Regions from separate parts of the Actinopolyspora sabaoui genome, predicted to be linked through region 2. Evidence: riboswitches for the same ligand, from Rfam matches in the RefSeq annotation. Region 2 holds a riboswitch; the other holds the start of a gene.
What was found. Region 2 has a riboswitch for S-adenosylmethionine ahead of thrC (threonine synthase). Riboswitches for the same ligand answer to the same signal wherever they lie in the genome.
Positions count from the first base shown of each region.

Region 1: it holds a riboswitch for S-adenosylmethionine, as region 2 does, so the genes downstream of both, ACOQFL_RS14405 (methionine ABC transporter ATP-binding protein) here and thrC (threonine synthase) in region 2, are expected to answer to the same signal.

Region 1 covers NZ_JBMIHH010000006.1:435,352-442,467, forward strand. The annotation lists gene ACOQFL_RS14390 (4-(cytidine 5'-diphospho)-2-C-methyl-D-erythritol kinase) at 1-795, opposite strand, end outside; gene ACOQFL_RS14395 (MetQ/NlpA family ABC transporter substrate-binding protein) at 877-1,686, opposite strand; gene ACOQFL_RS14400 (methionine ABC transporter permease) at 1,887-2,573, opposite strand; gene ACOQFL_RS14405 (methionine ABC transporter ATP-binding protein) at 2,570-3,589, opposite strand; SAM riboswitch class I at 3,807-3,896, opposite strand; gene rsmA (16S rRNA (adenine(1518)-N(6)/adenine(1519)-N(6))-dimethyltransferase RsmA) at 4,100-4,978, opposite strand; gene ACOQFL_RS14415 (resuscitation-promoting factor) at 5,398-6,900, opposite strand.
Region 2 covers NZ_JBMIHH010000005.1:357,426-364,541, forward strand. The annotation lists gene ACOQFL_RS11660 (DegV family protein) at 1-77, shown strand, start outside; gene ACOQFL_RS11665 (ComEA family DNA-binding protein) at 312-1,178, shown strand; gene ACOQFL_RS11670 (ComEC/Rec2 family competence protein) at 1,186-3,564, shown strand; gene thrC (threonine synthase) at 3,986-5,257, opposite strand; SAM riboswitch class I at 5,271-5,402, opposite strand; gene holA (DNA polymerase III subunit delta) at 5,509-6,489, shown strand; gene rpsT (30S ribosomal protein S20) at 6,628-6,888, opposite strand.

The DNA of each region.
Region 1 (7,116 bases), on a different contig from region 2:
AAAGGCACAGGTCGGACCGGAGCCGGACACGATGCCGGCCAGCGCTCCCGCGTCCACCCCGGCGCGCAGCGTGCGCCGCAGTACCGGCCGCAGTGAGACAGCAGCGGCCTGCAGATCGTTGCCCAGCAGCAGGGCGAGTTCGCGCGGGTCACCAGAGGCCAGTGCCTCCAGTAGCGGTTCGACCTCGCCCACGCGATTGTCCGAGTTCCGCCGCAACCGGTCCAGCTCGGTGTACACCTCCGGTGTCCCGAGGCCTTCACCGTGCAGCGCGATCACCCAGTGATAAGTGTGTCGGGCCAGCACGGGCACCAGCCGCTCGCCGCGGCCGGTGCCGAGCGCGGTACCGCCCTGCAGGGCGAACGGTACGTCGCTGCCGAGTCGCCCCGCTATCTCGGAGAGCTCGTCACGACCGAGTTCGAGCTTCCACAGCGCGTTCAGGGCGAACAACGTGGCGGCGGCGTCGGCGCTACCCCCCGCCATGCCGCCCGCGACCGGTATTCCCTTGTTGATCGAGATGTGAACACCGGTCTCGTCGGGATCCCTGCCACTGGCACGGGCGAGTTCGAGTACGGCTCGCCATGCCAGGTTGTCGGAATCCAACGGCACGCTTTCCGAACCTTCGCCGTGCACCTCGATGCCAGGCTCGTCGGAACTGCGTACCGTGATCTCGTCGGTCAGCGACAGCGCCTGGAAAACGGTCACCAGCTCGTGATAACCGTCCTGGCGACTGTCACCGACCGAGAGATGCAGGTTCACCTTCGCCGGGACCCGGACGGTGATCGGGGTCGGTACCACGGACAGCACACCCCCCAGGGTACGTGTTCGTGCCGCGCACGTTCAGGTGTGCGTGCGACCGGGTCCCGGGCGGGCGTGCGATCAGGTCGCGGGGATAACGGACTTGCCGCCGTACTGCTCGTTGATGAAGTCCTTGACCTCCTGGGACTGCAGCATGTCGACAAGCTTGTCCACACGCGGATCACCCCGCATCTCGGAGTTGGTGACCACCCCGTTGACGTAGGGGTTGTTCTCGGTCGACTCCAGTGCCAGCGGGTCGTCCAGATTGGCCTTGAGCGCGTAGTTGCCGTTGACCACGGCGAACCGCACGTCCTGCAGCGAGCGCGGGATCTGGGCGGCCTTGAGCTCCTCGATCTGTAGGTTCTTCGGGTTGTTGACGATGTCGCGGACATCGGTCTCCTCGGCCGCACCCTGCTTGAGCTCGATCAGCCCCTTGGACTGGAGCAGCTTGAGCGCCCGCCCCCGGTTGGAGGGATCATTGGGGATCATCACGGTGGCGCCGTCGGAGACCTCGTCCAGCGAGTCGATCTTCTTGGAGTAGATGCCCAGCGGCTCCAGGTGCACGGGGGCGACCCAGTGCAGGTCACCACCGCGCTCCTCCTTGTACTCCTCGAGGAACGGCTTGTGCTGGTAGTAGTTGGCGTCCAGCGACCCGTTGGCCGTGGCCGCGTTGGGTCTGTTGTAGTCGCTGAACGTCTCGATCTCGATCTTCAGGTCCTGCTCGGCGGCGAGGTTCTCCTTGACGAACCGCAGGATCTCGCCGTGCGGCTGCGCGGTGGCACCGACCTTGATCGCCGCGTTCGGGTCGTCCTGCGCGGCCGAGCCGCCACCGCAACCCGCTAACGCGAGTGTGCAGGCGGCGAGCACGGAGGCGAGAAGTTTGGTACGCATCGAAGGTCCTTTCGGATCTCGGTTCGGCGGCGTTCGCCGCCTTACCGGCCCGTGAGGCCGGTCGGCTTTGTCGGTTTCTTCGGTTTTGTCGGTTTATTTCGGGCAGTTCTCGATGCGGTGGGCAGGCTCGACACGTCGAGCCTCGGGAATCACCGGGAGAAACGAGAACCGCCGTGTCTCACGCCACGGGGACCGCGGGCTCAGACATTGGTGACGGCACGCCTGCGGTCGACCAACTTGGTCACCCAGTCGGTGAGCAGCTGCATTCCCCAGGCCAGGATTCCGAGCAGCACCACCGAGACGTAGAGCACACGATCGTCATAGGCGTTGTAACCGTCCAGGATCGCGGTGGCACCCAGTCCGCCACCCGCGATGGCGCCCGCCATCGCGGCATAGCCGATCAACGCGAGCATGGTCACCCCGACCGCGCCGACCAACGCCGCTCGCGCCTCGCTGAGCAGCACTGTCCACACGATCCGGAACTTGCCCGCTCCGGTGGTGACCGCGGCCTCCACGATCGCGGAATCCACTTCGCGCAGCGCGTTGGAGGTCAACCGCGCGAAGAACGGCACCGCGGCGATGGCAAGCGGCACGATCGCGGCGCTGCTGCCGAAAGCCTGCCCCATCAGCAGCCGTGTCAACGAACCGACCACCACCAGCAGCACCACGAACGGGATCGAACGCGTCACGTCCACGATCGCGCCGAGCACTCGGTGCAACAGCGGTTTGGGGGTCAGTCCCACGGGTGAGGTCAGGTGCAACCACACCCCCAACGGCAGACCACCGACCACACCCACCAAGGTCGACATCAGGACCATGTAGAGGGTCTCGACGGTCGCGGGACGTACCAGTTCCAAGACCTCCGACCAGGGGGTCACGTCACTCACGCGGCAACTCCATCAACGCTCACGGGAGCGCGGCGCACATGCGCATCGCGCTCGATCATCCACTTCAGCGCGGACTCGGAACGTTCACCGGACAGCCCGACACGGAATTTGGCGACAGGCGTGTCCCCGAGCCGCGTCAGTCCACCGCCGAGAATGGACAGCTCCACCCCGAATCGGCTCGAAGCCTCGGGCAGCAACGCACCCACGGCCGCGAAACCGACCAGCACCACCTCGGCGACGACGTCGTGCCCGCCGGAATCGAGCTGCAGCGTGCTCGCCTGGTCGGTCTCGGGCAACAGGGTCGAACCGATCCGGCTGCCCGGTTCGGAAACGAGGTCCAGCACCTTGCCGTGCTCGACCACCCTGCCCTCTTCGAGAACGGCGACGTCGTCGGCGATACGTCGAACCACTGCCATGTCGTGCGTGACCACCAGCACCGTCACACCCAGCTCGGAACGAGCGCGCTCCAACACGGTCAGCACCGAGTCGGTGGTACCGGGATCCAGCGCCGAGGTCGGCTCGTCGGCGAGCAGCACCGAGGGCTTCGCCGCCAGCGCACGCGCGACAGCGACCCGCTGCCGCTGCCCACCCGAGAGGTGGTCCGGATAAACCGAGGACTTGTCGGCCAACCCCACCAGGTCGAGCAGCTCGGCTACCCTACTGCGGCGCTGGGCGGCAGGCACCTTCGCCGACTCCAGCGGCAGGGCAACGTTGCCCGCCGCGGTGCGCTGCCGCAGCAGCGAGTCGCCCTGCGGAACCACACCGATCCGACGACGCGCCGCGCGGAGCTTGCTGCCCTCCAGCGAGACGAGATCGGTCCCGTCCACGCGGATGGCCCCACTGTCCGGTTTCTCCAACAGGGCGATGCAGCGCGCGAGAGTGGACTTACCCGCCCCGCTGGTTCCCACGACTCCGCAGACGGAACCGTCCGGCACCTGCAGGCTCACATCGTCGAGCGCCGCCACCGAGGTGTTGCTCTGGGTGAAGGTCTTGGTCAGGTTTTCGACTGTGATCACGATCGAACTCCGCTTCAGCTCGCCTCGGCCGTGGACGTGCGAGGGCGCACGCGAAGACCGGGTGGAAAGTAACCAGGGGCCAGTACGGGATCAGACGTGGCGCCGACAGGCGGTCGTGGTACGCCGCCCGAGATCGACAACACGACGCTCCGTCAGGCCGAGGCGGATAGCCACGGGCAGCGTCTTGGCGCTTGCGGTGGAACTCAGAGACAAATCAACTCCATCGTTCCTGGCGGTAGCACCTGCCCGATCCGGGTGGTTGCTGCGGCGTCGTCGAGCCAGATCTCTCAGCCGCTCGGGATGGACTCCGCGGAAGAGTAAACATCATCGATTCCGCTGGACGCAAGTTGATGTGAGTCACTTTCCACCGTTTGTCGTATTCGTCACTCCCCCTTGCGGTGGCACGAAACGAAAAGAATGGCTACGACCGGTGGCCGGACGAATACGAAAACCGCGACCGGAATCGAGCGACGGCGCACTCCGGTTCGGCGAGAAACGTGGAATTGTCGATCAGGGTTCGGTTTCCGCGATCTCGGCCAGAGCGGCGAACTCGGTGATGTGGAGTTGCTCTCCCCTGGCGGCCGGATCGATCCCGGCCGCACGCAGCAACCGCTCAGCGCGTTCCGAAGAGCCCGCCCAACCCGACAGCGCCGAACGAAGCGTCTTGCGGCGCTGTGCGAAGGCCGCCTCCACCACGGCGAAGACACGGTCGCGGTCGATCTCGGCGGGTGGTTCGTGGCGCGTGAAAGCCACCAGTCCGGAATCCACGTTCGGCACCGGCCAGAACACGTTGCGCGAGACCGAACCCGCCCGCCGCACCTCGGCGAACCAGGCGCACTTCGCGCTGGGGGCACCGTAACGACGACTGCCCGGCTCGGCGGCCATCCGGTCGGCCACCTCGGCCTGCACCATCACCAGGCCGTGCCGCAACGAGGGCAGCTCGGCCAGCAACCGCAGCACCACGGGAACCGCCACGTTGTAGGGCAGGTTCGCCACAAGGGCCGTGGGCTCGCGTTCCGGGCCGCCGAACTCGGCCGCACCCAGCCGCAACGCGTCACCGTTGATCACCCGCAACCGTTCGGCGAGCGCGGGCGCGTGGTCGGCGACAGTGGCAGAGAGGCGGTCGGCGAGCACGGAATCGATCTCCACCGCGGTTACCGCACCTGCCGTGCCGAGCAGTGCCAGAGTCAGTGAGCCGATGCCGGGACCGACCTCGAGTACCACGTCGTCGGAGTCGATACCGGCGGTGTCGACGATGCGTCGCACGGTGTTGGGATCGTGTACGAAATTCTGTCCCAGTTTCTTGGTGGGACGAAATTCGAGCCGCTCGGCCAGTCCTCGAACCTCGGCCGGACCGAGCAGGCGGACTGCGGACGGCTGTTGCTCCACGCCGTCGAAACTAGCAGGCCGAATTCCCTCGGCCGCGCCGGGACGGCGGACGCCGTCAATTTCCCGCGAAATCGCCGGTCCTCCGGGGCGGCACGGCGGAGGTGGGCGTCAATTTCCCGCGAAATCGCCGCGGCACTTCGAGCCAGGTCGAACTCCGACCACCCTCGCAGACCGAACTCCGACCACCCTCGCAGACCGAACTCCGACCACCCTCGCAGACCGAACTCCGACCACCCTCGCAGACCGAACTCCGACCACCCTCGCAGACCGACCACCCGCGGGTTCTCCCGTACGGCTCTCGCGAGGACGCCGGAGACGTTGTGTAGCTACTACCCGATGTCTCCGGAGCCGCAGCGAGAGCCGTGCGAGAGGTTCCGCCACGTAACCACCCCGGCAACCGCGCCGGAAGCGGTGCCGAATCAGGAAAGGCCGAGTTGTGAGGAGCAGGAGGGCCAGGCCCCATAACCCCCTCGCTCGTCGCGCACCTTGGTGGCGATGGCGATCTGCTGCTCCCTGGTGGCCTGGTGCGGGTACGCGGCGTACTGGTCGCCGCCGTAGGCGTCCCAGGTCGACTTGTTGAACTGGACACCGCCGTAGTAGCCGTTTCCGGTGTTGATGTGCCAGTTGCCACCGGACTCGCACTCGGCGAGCTTGTCCCAGACACCGCTGTTCGGCGGCTGTTTGCCACCGACACGCACGACCTTGGGCTCGGCCTCGGTGACCACCTTCTCGCCGACGGTCTCCCGCTTGACCTCTTCGCCGTTGCGGGTGGTCACCCGGGTGAAGACGATCTTCTCCCCGGCGCTGCCCTGCTTCTCGACCTTGCGCTCGCCCTTGAACATCGAGTCGTCGACGATCTCCTTGACCGGCGGCTCGATCTTCTCCCGAACGTTGACGGTCGAGATACCGGTGCGGTCGATGCGCACCTCGGCGCCGTCGCTGATCCGCTTTCCGGAACCGGGCGTGACCTTGTCGTTCTCGTCGACCTGCAGGCCCTGCTTGTTGAGCAGTTCCTCGATCGTGACGGCGGTGGTGGTCAGCTGCCTGGGCTTGTTGCCGCCGTCGACGATCGTGATCGACTTGGCGGTCTTGACCTCCAGGCTCATGCCCTCCTCGGGCACGGGCATGGTGCGCTTGGCGGAGACCGAGGCACCGTCGGTGGGAACGCCGAGCTGACGCAGCGCCTGGCCCACCGTGACCGAACGAACCCACTCCTCCCGGGTCTGCCCGTCGACGGTGAGTTCGATCTTCCTGCCGCGGTCGAGCGAGATGGTCTCGCCGTGCTCGACCTTGGAGCCGAGCGAAGGACTGAGGGCGTCGTGCTTGTCGACCTCGATGCCCTCGTCCTCGAGCACCTCGCCCACAGTGGACTCGTAGGTGCTGACCTCGCGTTCCTTGCCGTCCACCTCGACGGTGACCGACTTGTCCATCGCGGCGGCCGCACCGCCGGCACCGGTGATGGACAGGATCACGGCCGCCACCGCGCTCTTGAGGAAGCGGCGCTTCCAGGTGCCGATCGCCTCGGACAGCTCCGGCGATGGCGCTTCCAGGTCCTCGGAGGAGATCGAGTCGGACAACGGCAACGGCGGCATCACCGTCGTCTCGGCGTTGAGCAGCCCGATCAGCTCGTTGACCTCGAGGTCGGCGTCGGCCATCAGGTCCTCGACGTCGGGGCCGAGGATCTCGTAGAGGTCCTGCGGGGTGATGCTCAGTGCACCGGGGGGAAAGCTCGGGTGATCGTGCGCCGGGTAGGGCTGTGCGTTCCCGGTCCGTTCCTCGGGGGGCTCCAGCACGCCGACGGCGGTGTGCCGCTCGCCGGGAACCGCCGGGGTGAACCAGTCCGTCCCGTCGAGTGTGTTCTCCCGGCGGGCGTACTGCCCATGGCCCGGGGGCTGCTCACCGAAATAGCCGCGTTCGTTCACAGGGTCGTTACCTCCCGAAGGCGGGAAAGACGGGCCCGCTCCGTCCGGAGGGAAGCCGCCCCTTCGGCTTCCGCCCGACACGCGCGAGCACGTTACCTTCGTGCTTCGTGTCCGTATCCGACTCCCGTAGCCAGCGCCGCCAGCCGACCCTCGCGCCCGTGATCCGCGTTTCGAGCGGCGAAGGCAGGCTACCCCGACGTACACCGGCGAAGACTG
Region 2 (7,116 bases):
TCGGGCCGGGCTCGGTGGGAGTCGTCGTGTTGCCCGGCGGGTGGAATACCACCGGCATCACACCTTTCGACGACTGAACGGAATTCTCCGCGCGGGGTGTCGCGCTCGCCGGGCGGGATCCGAACGCGTGGCCGGAGGAGCTCCGAGAACTTCGCCCCGCGGGCGTTCCGGTTTTCAACACCGCCTCGTGGCGCTCGGTGCCATCTCGTAGCGTGCGGCTCGCCGCGTAAGTGTCCACAACGCGCTCGGCTGTCCACCGGAGGCGTTCTTCGGTGTTCCCGCTCGGTGCACCGCCGGTTAGCTTCGCCGGTATGCCCCATCTTTTCCGGTCCAACGGTTCGTCCCCTTCGGACGAACGAACCGTTGCCGCCGCCAACGACGAGCTTTCCCCGGCCCGTCGACGGCTGCGGCAGTTGATGGGTTCCGAGGGCGGCGCGACCGTCCCGGTCTCCGCGTCCGACACCGCGGAGAGCGCCGAGGCGTCGGAGATTCGTGAGGCCGCGGAAAGCCACGAGCGGACGGAAACCGGGGATCGGGTGCGGCGGTGGGTGCCCCGAACACCGCGCGAGGTGCTGCTGGATCCGGGCCGGGCGGGGTGCCTCGGCGTCGTTCTCGCCGCCGTGATCGGCTGCCTCGTTCTGCTGCTGAGCCGCGACTCCGGCGGTGGGACCACGCCGGTCCCGTCGACTCGGATTCCGGCTCCGGGAACGGCAGCGGTGACCGATGCGGCCGTCACCACCTCTTCCGACGCCGAGCTGGTGGTCAGCGTGGTGGGCAGAGTGCACGAACCGGGGCTGGTGACGCTGTCGGCGGGCTCCCGTGTCGCCGACGCGCTGCGGGCGGCGGGAGGCCCGCTACCCGAGACGGACACCCTGGCGTTGAACCTGGCTCGGGAACTGTCCGACGGGGAACAGCTCTACGTCGGGGTTCCGGTGCCGTCACGTGCCTCGAGGTCGGTACCGGACGGCACCACCGCCACCGGCTCCTCGAAGGTGGATCTCAACCGGGCCGACGAACAACAGTTACGGGAACTGCCCGGCATCGGTCCGGTCACGGCAGGGGCGATCCTGCGCTGGCGTTCCGAGAACGGGGGATTCGAATCGGTGACCCAGCTTCGCGAGGTCGACGGGATCGGGACGGTGCGGTTCTCGCGGTTGCGCGATCTGGTTCGGGTGTGAGGCGGCGATGACCGAGCCGTCGGGTTCGACCACTGCCGCGTCGACGACCCGCCCGCTGGATCTCCGGCTGGTACCGGCAGCGCTCGGAGTCTGGGGTGTCACGCTGACCGGGCTGCACACCGGCTGGGTCGCCGCCGCCCTGTTGGCGTGCTGCGGTGCCGCGGCGGCAACGGCGTGCCTGTTCGTGACGGGTCGGAGATGGGCCGTCGGGGTGATCGCGTGCTCGGTTCTGGTGGGAACCGCCGGTTTCGGGCTGGCAGTGCGATTGCGTCCTGTCGAGAACCACCCGCTTCGGGAATCCGCCTCCCGGGGCGAGAGCGTACGGCTGCGCGTCGAGCTCACCGAACGCCCCACACCCGTGAGCGGTGCCTCGACCGGCGGTGGTGGGCTCGGGGCACGGTCGGTGGTTCGAGCCCGGATCCGAGCGGTACGACAGCGGGAGCGGTGGCAGCCGGATTCCGGTTCGGTGCTGTTGCTGGTGCCCGCCGAATCCTGGGGCGAGCTGTTGCGGGGACAGCGAGCCACCACCACCGGTGCGGCGCTCCGGCCACGTGGAGCCGATCTGTTGGTCATCGTTCTCGCCGTCCACCAGCCACCGGAGGACGTGACTCGGCCGCCCGTTTCGCAGCGGTTCGCCGAGCGGCTGCGCGCGGGACTACGCGATGTTTCCGATTCCGTACTCTCCCCACGTGCCGAAGGACTCCTTCCCGGCCTGGTGGTGGGCGACACCAGCGGGTTGCTCGACACGGTCCGCCGTGATTTCGGAAAGGCGGGGCTGACCCATCTGACCGCGGTTTCCGGGGCGAACCTGGCGATCGTCTGCGGCGCCGTACTGCTGCTGCTCCGTGCGATGCGTGCGCCACCCCCGCTGGCCGCGGGCTGCGCGGGGGTGGCGCTGGCGGGATTCGTGGTCCTCGCCGGGGGTGAGCCCAGCGTGCTGCGTGCGGCCGTAATGGGGGCGATCGGGTTGCTCGCGCTGGTGCTGGGCCGTAACGGAACGGCACTGCCCGCGCTCGCGGGCTGCGTGATTTTGCTGCTGTTGTGGCACCCCCGGCTGGCCGTGAGCCCCGGGTTCGCGCTGTCGGTCACGGCCACGGCAGCTCTGGTGCTGCTCGCCCCGGCGTGGTCGGGGTGGTTGCGGCGACGTGGGGTGCCCCTGCGGTTGGCTCAGGCGCTGGTGGCACCGGCCGCCGCGCAACTCGCCACCGCCCCGCTCGTGGTCGCGCTGTCCGGGGAGCTCAGCCTCGTCGGTGTCGCCGCGAACGTGCTGGTGGAACCGGTGATCGCCCCGGCCACGGTGCTCGGTGTGGCCGCGACGCTGCTCGCCCCCTGGTTCGCCCCGCTGGGTGAACTCCTGGTGCTGCTGGCCGTTCCGGAACTGGAGTGGGTGCTGCTGGTGGCCCGGTGTGCCGCGAGTTCCTCGCTGGCGACGATCCCGTTGCCTTCCGGGGCGCCGGGAATCCCGCTCGTGATGGCGCTGGTGGGCGCGATCCTGCTACTGCTCCGCTTCCGCACGGGCAGGAGGTTGTTGGGCGGGTCGCTGCTGTCCGTGCTACTGCTGCTGGTCACGATCGGAGTGCGGCCCGGTGGTTGGCCCGTGGCCGGTTGGAGCGTCGTGGCCTGCGACGTCGGTCAGGGGGACAGCCTGGTGCTGGCAACCGGAGAGCGCGACACCGCTGTCGTGGTGGACACCGGGCCCAGCGCCGCCCTGGTCGATCGGTGTCTCGACCGCCTCGGGGTACGGCACGTTCCACTGCTGGTGCTCACCCATCCGCACGCCGATCACTACGCCGGGATCTCCGGGGTGCTGGTGGGACGCGAGGTCGATGCGGTGGCGACGGGAGCGGCCCGACCGTCCATCTGGTCGGACACCGGCGTTCGACAACGGGTACGCGACAGCGACGCGCGGTTGGTGCGGCTGAACGCGGGGCAGCTGATCCGCTGGCCCGCGCTGGCGGTCGAGGTACTGGCCCCGGAAGTGGCCACCGCACCCGTGGGGGCGGAACGGGTCAATGACGCCTCGGTGGTGCTGCGGGCGAAGACCCCGGTAGGGCGGGTGTTGTTGACCGGCGACATCGAACTGGCCGCGCAGCGCGAGCTGCTCGCGGCAGGGGTCCGGCTGGACTCGGAAGTGCTCAAGGTGCCGCACCACGGTTCGGGGTACACCAGCGAGGAGTTCCTCCGGGCGGTTTCCCCACGGGTGGCGCTGATCAGCGTGGGACACGGCAATGACTACGGGCATCCCAGCCACGAGATCGTCACGACGCTGCGCGACCTCGGTGCCGTGGTGCGCCGCACCGATCGCCGCGGGGACATCGCGGTGCTGGGCGGAAAGCGAAGCATGCGGACCGCCAACACCGGCGACCCCTTCCGTCCCGCTAATTGAGCGAGTTCAGCCGGGCTGGAAAATTCCCGACTGGACTATCCGCATAACCACTGACTTTTCTGTGTGCTCGTCGTTGCGTATTCAAGTCGGCGCGACAGCGCCGAACAACCACTCTCGCAGCTCGCACCGCCGCGGGTTCTCTCGTGGTGCTCTCGCGAGGAAGGCCCGACGTTGTGTAGATCGCTACCCGATGTCGGGCCTCCCCGGAGCGAGAGCGGTGCGAGAGGTTCCGCCACGCAGTACGTCGCAAACCCCGCCAACAGGCGGCGAACGAGAGAACCCCGGTCGCTGAGGTGGTTCGATTGCGAGGCAGGGCCGCTCGCCGCGTAGCGACCTACTCAAGAGCGGCCCAACGTGGCAAGCGTCCGCCTCAGCGACCGGTAACCGGCCGAGCGCGAAAGGCGCTCAGCGGTACCGTTCTTCAGAGGTTCAGTGCCTCATCCACTGCTTCGGTGTTCGGCGCCACGGTGGCCTTCGGGCCGACGTGATCCTGCAGCGAGTCCATCGTCTTGAGACCGTCACCGGTGATCATCAGTACCGTCTCCGAGTCCGGGTCCAGTTGTCCGGACTCGATCAGCTTCTTCGTGGTGGCCACGGTGACCCCGCCCGCGGTCTCGGCGAAGATGCCCTCCGTGCGAGCCAGCAGCCGGATGCCCTCGACGACCTCCTCGTCGCTGACGTCCTCGATCGAGCCGTTGGTGCGGCGCACGGTGTCGAGCACGTACGGACCGTCGGCCGGGGCGCCGATCGCCAGCGAACGCGCGATGGTGTCGGGCCGCACCGGCTGCACCACGTCGTTGTTCTGCTTGTAGGCGTCGGCGACGGGGGAGCAGCCCGTGGCCTGCGCACCGAAGATCCGGTAGGGGCTCTGTTCCACCAGCCCGACCTCGCCGAGCTCGCGGAAGCCCTTGTCGACCTTGGTGAGCTGCGATCCGGAGGCGATGGGAACCACGACCTGTTCCGGAATGCGCCAGCCGAGCTGTTCGGCCACCTCGAAGGCGAGGGTCTTGGAACCCTCCGAGTAGTAGGGCCGCACGTTGACGTTGACGAACGCCCAGTCCTCGTGCTCCCCGGCCAGCTCGGTGGCCAGGCGGTTCACGTCGTCGTAGTTGCCGTCGACCGCCAGCAGTGAGCCGTCGTAGACGGCGGTCATCAGCACCTTGGCGCGTTCCAGCGAGGAGGGGACGAGCACCACCGAGTCCCAGCCCGCACGTGCCGCCGCCGCTCCCACCGCGTTGGCGAGGTTACCGGTGGAGGGGCATGCCAGTACCTTGAAACCGAACTCGCGCGCGGCGGCCAGGGCCACCGCCACGACCCGGTCCTTGAAGGAGTGGGTGGGGTTGCCCGTGTCGTCCTTGATCCAGATGCGTTTGACGCCCAGCGCGTTGGCGAGCGCGTCGGCCCGGACCAACCTCGTACAGCCCGGGTCGGTGTTCGGGTGTTGTTCCACATCGGAGGGAACGGGCAGTAGACTCTTGTAGCGCCAGATCGAGCGCGGGCCGGATTCGATGTCCTCCCTGCGCACGCGACCGAAGTCGTAGGCGACTTCCAGTGGCGAGAAGTCCTCCAGGCAGACGAACTCCGGAGCCAGGGGTTGCCGATGCCCCTCTTCCTTGGAAACGAGCTCGGCCGCGGGGCCGAGGTCGAACTTCCGGTCGGTCGTCTCGGACTGTGTTCGGGCGGCAGCTGTCATCGCGAGGTCCTTCCCCTCATCTGTCCCGCTGGCGGGTCGGAATTGGCACCGTTTTCGTCGCCACCACGCCATGAACGTTGTCGCGGTGGCGACGCTGGTTGCCGGGGCTTCGTCGGGCCGGTCCCTCTGCCCCTCTGGATGAGCTATCCAAGTTGTTTCGGCAACGCTACGGCATGAACCCGTCATGCGACCACTTCGATCCAGCATCCGGGACGGGGTTGACCGTCGGGCCGAGTGGGAGAATGCGGACCATGAACTCGGCTCCCGCCTCGTTGCATCTCGTGCTCGGTGACGAAGAACTGCTGGTCGAGCGTGCTGTTTCCGAATCTCTCGCCGCCGCTCGCCGGGCCGATCCCGAAGCCGAGCTACGCCGCTCCAAGGTGAGTGACCTCACCCCTCCCGAGCTCGACGAGATGCTCAGTCCCTCGTTGTTCGCGGAGGGGCGCGTGATCGCGTTGGACAGTGCGCAGGACGCGAACAAGGAGATCGCGGAGGCGGTGCTCCGTCACGCGCGCGCTCCGGCCGAAGGGGTGGTGCTCGTGGTGCTGCACAACGGTGGTGGCAGGGCCAAGCACGCCAAGGAACTCCCCGGCGAACTGCGCGCCATGGGGGCCGCCGTCACCGAGTGCAACCGGATCACGCGGCCCGCAGAGCGGGAGAGCTTCGTTCGTGCGGAGGCCACCCGAGCCGGGGGACGAATCGACTCGGCCGCGGTGAGCGCTCTCGTGGAGACGGTCGGCAACGATCTGCGCGAACTGTCCTCCTCGGTGTCCCAGCTGGTCGCCGATACCGACGGCAAGGTCGACGAGGCAGCGGTACGGCGTTATCACCAGGGCAAGGCCGAGGTCACCGGATTCGTGGTGGCGGAGAAAGCCGTGATGGGGGACCGCGCCGGTGCGCTGGAGGCGCTGCGCTGGGCGCTGCAGCTGGGGGTGCCGCACGTGCTGATCGCCGACGCGTTGGCCGACGCCGTGCGCACCATCGGGCGAGTGGCCAGCGCTGGAGGTGGGGATCAGTACCGGCTCGCGCGTGAGCTCGGTATGCCGGCCTGGAAGGTCAAGAAGGCCCTCTCGCAGGCGCGGGGGTGGAACGCGGCGGGAGTGACCGAGGCGATGCAGCTGGTCGCCTCGCTCAACGGTCAGGTCAAGGGACAGGCCGCCGATGCCGACTACGCTCTGGAACGCGCGGTGCTGGGATTGATCGCGACCCGGAGCTCCCGGAACCAGGGCTGAACGGAAAAGCCGGGCCGACCCCCGGGAAATGGATGGGGACCGCGGAGTACGGGCCTCGCCGCGGCGTGCGAAGAGGCCCGGTTACCGGCGTTCCGGGATGGACGGTCCCGGTGGTGGTCGACCGTCCGGAAAGCCCGATCAGAGCTGGTTGAGCTGCCTGGCCATCGAGGACTTCTTGTTGGCCGCCTGATTGCGGTGGATGACGCCCTTCTTGGCGGCCTTGTCGACCAGGCGGGTGGCGGCGCGCTCCATCTCGGCGGCCTTTTCCTTGTCGCCGGTGGCAGCGGCCTCGCGGAACCGGCGCATCGCGGTCTTCATCGACGTCTTGACCGACTTGTTGCGAAGACGGTTGCGCTCGTTGATCAGGACTCGCTTCTTGGATGACTTGATGTTGGCCACTGTTGCGCCTCTTTCGCTGATCGACTCATACCGCCACCGCGCTCGAACGGCGCTGCCCCCGTCGCGGAGCGTTTCGGATCGCCGGGGAACTCCGGCTCACCGACGGTTCCGGTACGACGGTTCGCGGGCAGCCTTCCTCCACGTCGGAAATGCCGCGCGGTGCGATCGACCATCGTAGCAACGCCGCGCCGCGCGGCCGCGCCCGGTTCCGCTGGTCAGGGGCGCTGC